Regions from separate parts of the Herminiimonas arsenitoxidans genome, predicted to be linked through region 3. Evidence: predicted binding sites of a transcription regulator. Region 3 holds the regulator's gene; each other region holds the start of a gene.
The links. Region 3 encodes FNR, which switches genes on or off when oxygen is low (the NO sensors DNR and NnrR bind a similar motif). Its sites were predicted from a motif close to TTGATNNNNATCAA; they were not measured.

Region 1 (2,275 bases), 1.2 Mb from region 3:
CAGGTTTGGTTGATCAAGCCAAACAGGAAGCGCGCAGAACACTGGATGCATTGATGCCCTTCGTTAATAGAGGTGTTGCCATCGTCGGTCTGGAACCATCATGCCTGCTGTCGCTACGCGATGAATTCCTCAATTACGGATACGGTGAAGAAGCCGAGAAGCTCGCCAGCATGGCCTATCTGTTTGAAGAGTTCCTGGTACATGAACATAGCGCAGGACGACTGCAGCTTGATCTCAAGCCACTCGCCTCAAACAAGGCGATGGTGCATGGTCACTGTCATCAAAAAGCATTCGATGCATTCCGTCCGGTGCAAACAGTATTGAACTGGATACCGCAACTTGATGTTGCTGTGGTCGAATCATCCTGCTGCGGCATGGCTGGCAGCTTCGGCTATGAAGCAGAGCATTACGAAGCATCGCAAGCGATGGCTGAGCTATCGCTACTCCCGGCGATACGCAAGGCAGAAGATGGCACCATCTTCGTCGCCGACGGCACCAGTTGCAGACATCAAATTTCTGATGGTACACAGGAAGAAGCCATCCACGTCTCGCGCGTGCTGGCCGACGCCTTACGCAAGTAAGCAGTTGCGATGCACTCATAGTGCATCGCAACAAAAAACCTTCCTCCCCCAGAACGAGACCATCCAGCCAGGGATGGCAAGAAGTTCTGCTTCCGCCCGGAACCAAACGATCTTTTTGCACTCAGTTTAAGTATGTAAGATGAAATAACACCTAAGCTATCGGCCTTGGGACTCTGACGTAACGACCGCATCCGCGTATTGCCGATGTTTTGATCTGCATCAATCACTTGCGCTGCGTGCGCAATATAGTCGAGAAAGCAGCACCCTTTTCACATCATGGAGGCCACCATGTTCCAGAAAATTCTCATTCCAACCGACGGTTCCCCGCTATCCGATAAAGCAGTCGATACAGCAATTGAGTTTGTGCAAAAACTGGGCGGTGAACTAGTCATACTCTCCGTCGCCGAACCTTATTTATATACGGGCATGATGGAAGGTGCAGGCGTCTTCCCGATAGATCCCGTGCTGTATGACGACAAGGTGGCGGCGCTCGCACAGAAACACTTGGACAAAATAGAAGCCACAACACGCGCCAAAGGCATTAAATCCAGAACCGTGGTGTCGATAGGCCTCAATCCGTACGAAGAAATCGTAAAAATCGCCGAAGAATACAAATGCGACGCCATCTTCATGGCATCGCACGGGCGCAAAGGATTGAACAAGCTGTTTGTCGGCAGCGAAACACAAAAAGTACTGGCGCACACCACGCTGCCGGTTCTGGTGCTCCGCTAGAAACGCGTGTCACCCTGGGTTGCGACGGCCTGTCGTGACCCATTTTTCCTGCAATTCCATCCAAGGTACGCAGGTAATAGCCGTTCTCGCCCCGTGGTATCATTGCGCTTCGCAAAAATGCGCAGAAAACATCCTGATTCAACACGAAATTCGCAAAAAATCCGCATAGTTCGTATATCCGAGCCGGATTGATTCTTGTCCTAGCCATCCAGATAGCCGCCATCCATTTTTATCCTGAACGGAATTAGTCATGCGGATACACAATTTCCTGATCACTTGCGCTCTTGCTCTTGTGACATTATCGGCACAAGCATTTGAACGACCCTTCCCGCCCGAAGTAAAACGCGGCGTGATGACACCGGCAAACTATCCGGCAATTGTTATCAATGAGAAAACACGCACCTTGTCTGCTGGCGCACGTATCTGGAATCAAGACAATATGATCGAAATGCCGTCTGCTTTACGCGGCAGCGACATCGCCGTGAATTACACGGAAAGCAATACCGGCGACATCGACCGCATCTGGATTTTGACGGCAGACGAAGCGAAAAGAACCTTGCCGCTCGTGCCTGTGGAGCCTGCCAAACCCACGCCACTGCCAGCCCCTGTATCAACAGTCAAATAAGTAACTGAGTAAATAAGCCATACCATGCAGAAAAAGATATACATCAAAACCTTCGGTTGCCAAATGAACGAGTACGACTCGGACAAGATGGTCGACGTACTCAATGCCTCCGATGGCATGATCAAAACCGACACGCCGGAAGATGCCGATGTGATCCTGCTCAACACCTGCTCCGTGCGCGAAAAAGCGCAAGAGAAAGTATTCTCCGATCTCGGCCGTCTGCGTGAATTGAAATTGCTGAAGCCGGATCTGGTGATCGGTGTTGGCGGTTGCGTCGCATCACAAGAAGGCGATGTCATCGTCAAGCGCGCACCTTATGTTGATCTGGTATTCGGCC
Region 2 (2,275 bases), 1.3 Mb from region 3:
TCAAGTGCGCTTGATGGTTAATTCAAAACTGTATTCTTCGGGCAAATACTAGTTTTTTGAAAATCTGACCTCACTTAAGGAAGAGGTCAGATTTTTCCTTGATGTTTCAGCCGGCTCAGTGTTTCTGGCGACAAATTAAGGTAGGAGGCGAGTTCTTTCTTCGGAATGCGATCGAAGAGTTCTGGATGTTTGCGTGTAAAGCGCTGTACGCGACCAGGTGCATCGAGCAAGTGCAAAGTAATCGTATGTGCCATGATTTCGCTCATCAAATGCATGACGTCTAACTCAAATGCTTGTTTAACATGTTCATGTTTATCGATGAAGGCGATCCATTGCAGCAAAGGCAACTTCACGACGCGCGCTTTTGTTACGCAGATGATGCTGTAAGGTGTGGGTGTTTTCAGTCGCCATGCGGCGTAACTGGTTTCCATATTGCGTTCATCGGCAAAGCGCAGAATCATTTCCTTGGCTTGCTGATTAGTAACAACGCGCTTCAATATGCCATCAAGGATGAAATATTGCTCCATTTCATGCACGCCCTGATGCAGCAGGAAGTCACCTTTGGGACAGTCCACGACGAGTAAATGCGACTCCAGTTCGGCCCATTCGCTATCAGTCATGTCTTTTAAGACAAGATTTTGTCTGAGCTGGACGCGAATGACATTTCGTTCTGGATGGTTATCAACAGTCGGCATTTACAAGATATGTAGATATAAAAGAAAGAAGGGTGGTCGGGGCCGATATCATGCGATGAAAATTGACCGGGGTCAATGATCGAAGCGAGGGCAGATCGATATGATACGCCCACTTGGATAGTGTATGCGTAAAAGCATAACTAAAGGGTATCTCTAAAAATCAACCGATCTGATTTTTAGAGGTGCCTTGCAAGTAAGAATGGCCGACAAAAGCGCGGCAACCATGGGATTAGGCAACGTTGCCTAACCTTTATCGAAATCAACCGAAGAGATATTCATTATGAAAAACGACATTCAGGCAGTAGCAGAAGGCGTAGAGCTGACAGACGGCTTCCACCTCCTGATGGAAGCCTTGGAAATGAACGGCATCACCAACATTTATGGTCTTCTCGGCATCCCTGTTACCGAAATCGGCCGTATGTGGCAAGCACGTGGTAACAAGTTCTTCAGCTTCCGTAACGAACAAAATGCAGGTTACGCGGCATCGGTTGCTGGTTACTTGACCAAAAAACCAGGCGTTTGCGTGACTGTTTCCGCACCTGGCTTCTTGAACGGTTTGACCGCACTGGCTAACGCCACCACCAACTGCTTCCCAATGATTCTGATTTCCGGTTCTTCGGAACGTGAAATCGTCGACCTGCAACAAGGCGACTACGAAGAAATGGATCAGTTGAACATCGCTCGCCCACATTGCAAAGCTTCGTTCCGTATCAACCGTACTGAAGACATCGGCGTCGCAGTTGTTCGCGCTATCCGTACAGCATTGTCCGGTCGTCCAGGCGGCGTGTATCTGGATATTCCAGCACGTCTGTTCAGCACCACCATGAGCGCAGAAGAAGGCGCGAAAACTCTGTTCGTTCCAGTTGATCCAGCTCCAGCACAGATCCCAGGTCCAGACGCTGTTGCACGCGCTGTTGCATTGATCAAAGGCGCTAAAAAGCCATTGATCTTGCTCGGCAAAGGTGCTGCTTACGCACAATGCGATGCAGATATCAAAGCACTGATCGAAGAAACAGGTATTCCTTTCACGCCTATGTCGATGGCTAAAGGCTTGGTTTCCGATACACATCCACAATGTGCTGCTGCTGCACGTTCGATGGTTCTGCAAGAGTCCGACGTCGTTGTATTGATCGGTGCTCGTCTGAACTGGTTGTTGTCGCACGGTAAAGGCAAAACATGGGGCGGTTCGAAACAATTCGTGCAGATCGACATCCAAGCTAACGAAATGGACAGCAACGTACCTATCGCTGCACCACTGGTTGGCGACGTTCAATCTTGCGTCAACGCATTGCGCGCTGGCCTGAAAGGCGCTGCTAAGCCAACAGAATGGATGAGCGCTATTGCTGAACGTGCTACCGGCACCAAAGCTAAATTGGCTACCAAACTGAGCACAGCTACTCCAGTCATGAACTACTTCAACTCGCTCGGCGCAATCCGTGACGTGTTGAAAAACTACCCAGACATCACCCTGGTTAACGAAGGTGCAAACACCCTCGACAACGCACGTATGGTCATCGACCAATACTTGCCACGCAAACGTGTGGATACAGGTACATGGGGCGTAATGGGTATCGGTATGG
Region 3 (2,275 bases):
AGTCATCAGCAAGATACAACGCACTCAAGCTCGTACAGGTGGACACGAGATCACACCGCAAGAGCGATATATGCAATCAATTTAAAAACTAAGGGAGTAGAAAAAGAACAATCGAGGACCGATTGCCTTAAAGCCACTACCCGCCATTGCGGCAAGGTAGCGATGAGAAATCGTGGGCTACCTTGCCAGCATACTATCGGTATGAGAACTACAACTGGAACTGCCCATTCAAAAACCCCATCGGAAAATAATCGACGCACTTTACCACTCGCTTCCCCATCTTGCAATGAGCGCCGTCATTTCGGCGCACCTTGAAAAAGGCAATTCCGGCGACAGCGTTTACAATGACGCCTCTGATCGCAAAAATGGAACGAGGAAAATGCCGTTTGTCGTCACTGAAGCATGTATTCAATGTAAATATACCGATTGCGTTGTGGTTTGCCCGATGGATTGTTTTTTTGAAGGCCCCAACTTCCTTGCGATCAATCCGGATGAATGCATCGATTGTTCCGTATGCGTACCGGAATGCCCCGTCAATGCCATCGTTAACGCGGCTGAAATCTCGCCCGAACAACAGCATTTCGTCGCATTGAATCGTGAGTTATCCATGCGCCCTGACTGGAAACGCATCAGCCAGGCCAAGACGCCTATGCCTGAACATGAAAAATGGGCGCAGCGTAAGGATAAGTTGCCCTTGTTACAGATTGATGACAAGATCACATGAGTCGCCTCAGTCTTCAAGACTGAGCCTCTCACCGTTAAACCAGTCACCGCACCCATACCGCATCGCGGTTCGACTAAGCAAAGAATATGAGCCAGCCTTCCTCCTCTACCGTTGATGCAGCATTGAACGTCAACGCCTTGCGCGCCAGTTGCTCCACTTGCAGCATGCATCAGTTGTGTCTGCCTATGGGCCTGGGCGAAAACGATATGGAGCGCCTGGATCAAATCATCGGCCGCCGGCGCAAAGTGTCACGCGATGAATATCTGTATCGCATGGGTGATCCCTTTGTTAACTTGTATGCGGTGCGCGTTGGTCACTTCAAAACCTGCCAGATCAACGCTGGTGGCGAACAGCAGATTACCGGTTTCCAGATGACCGGCGAATTGCTCGGCATGGATGCCATCAGTACCGACCTCCATCACTGTGATGCGATTGCGTTGGAAGATAGTGAAGTCTGCGAAATCCCATTTCCACGACTGGAAGAGTTGTTCAGCACCATGCCAACACTGCTGCGTCACTTCCATCGCATGATGAGCCAGGAAATCACGCGTGAGCAAAGCGTCATGCTGCTGCTCGGCAACATGCGCGCAGAACAACGCTTTGCGGCCTTTTTGCTGAATCTGGCTTCGCGTTATATGGCACGCGGCTACTCCTCGACCAACTTCCAGTTGCGCATGTCGCGTGAAGATATAGGCAACTATCTCGGCTTGACGATAGAAAGCATCAGCCGCTTGCTCTCCAAGTTCAAGAAAGAAGGCTTGCTGAAAGTGAGCAATCGCGAGATAGAACTGCTGGCTCCCGCTATTTTGAAAGAAATGGCTGCCGGTAATGCCAGCTGCCGTTAAATCCAGGTATTGATTTTATTCAAGGCGCCCCGACCTTGAGCACACGTTCTTACATATCAATTTGAATAAGAAATTGGAGTAACGAAGCTAACGCCATTCATGCGTTGGCTATTCAGTGATCGCATGCACGATGCACTCGCGCGTTTAACGTTGGGCTTACCGAAGAGGATGAAATGAATATATTGATATTCGGTGCGACTGGTATGGTTGGCCAAGGCGTATTGCGCGAATGCCTGCTCGATCCAGATGTCACACTGGTAAAAACCATAGGTCGCAGCAGCACTGGCCAGCAGCATTCCAAATTGCGTGAAATCGTACACTCTGATTTGCTTGATTACGCGGCCATCGAAGATGAGTTGCGCGATATCGATGCCTGCTTTTTCTGTCTCGGCATTTCATCCGTTGGCATGACGGAGGCCGACTACACTCGCATCAGTTACGACATGACGCTGGCGGCAGCCACAACATTGGCCAGACTCAATCCGAATATGACATTCATCTATGTATCCGGTGCCAGTACCGATAGCTCGGAACAGGGATCCGTAATGTGGGCACGCGTAAAGGGAAAAACCGAGAATGCCTTGCTGCGTCTGCCCTTCAACGCTTATATGTTCCGTCCCGGTGTGATACAGCCATTACACGGCATAAAATCAAAAACCAGGTCTTATCGTCTGCTTTACGCCTTATCAGCACCACTATTCCCGAT

Region 1: BQ6873_RS09260 (universal stress protein) is a predicted target of FNR. The motif match lies at 791-804, and genes of this name have one in related genera.
Region 2: oxc (oxalyl-CoA decarboxylase) is a predicted target of FNR. The motif match lies at 758-771, and genes of this name have one in related genera.

The regions. Positions count from the first base shown of each region.
Region 1 covers NZ_LT671418.1:1,964,290-1,966,564, forward strand. The annotation lists gene BQ6873_RS09255 (FAD-binding and (Fe-S)-binding domain-containing protein) at 1-581, shown strand, start outside; gene BQ6873_RS09260 (universal stress protein) at 870-1,313, shown strand; gene BQ6873_RS09265 (hypothetical protein) at 1,564-1,938, shown strand; gene miaB (tRNA (N6-isopentenyl adenosine(37)-C2)-methylthiotransferase MiaB) at 1,963-2,275, shown strand, end outside.
Region 2 covers NZ_LT671418.1:2,002,696-2,004,970, reverse strand. The annotation lists gene BQ6873_RS09420 (cytidylate kinase family protein) at 1-52, shown strand, start outside; gene BQ6873_RS09415 (Crp/Fnr family transcriptional regulator) at 87-695, opposite strand; gene oxc (oxalyl-CoA decarboxylase) at 976-2,275, shown strand, end outside.
Region 3 covers NZ_LT671418.1:747,501-749,775, forward strand. The annotation lists gene fdxA (ferredoxin FdxA) at 380-724, shown strand; gene fnr (fumarate/nitrate reduction transcriptional regulator Fnr) at 811-1,569, shown strand; gene BQ6873_RS03505 (NAD-dependent epimerase/dehydratase family protein) at 1,743-2,275, shown strand, end outside.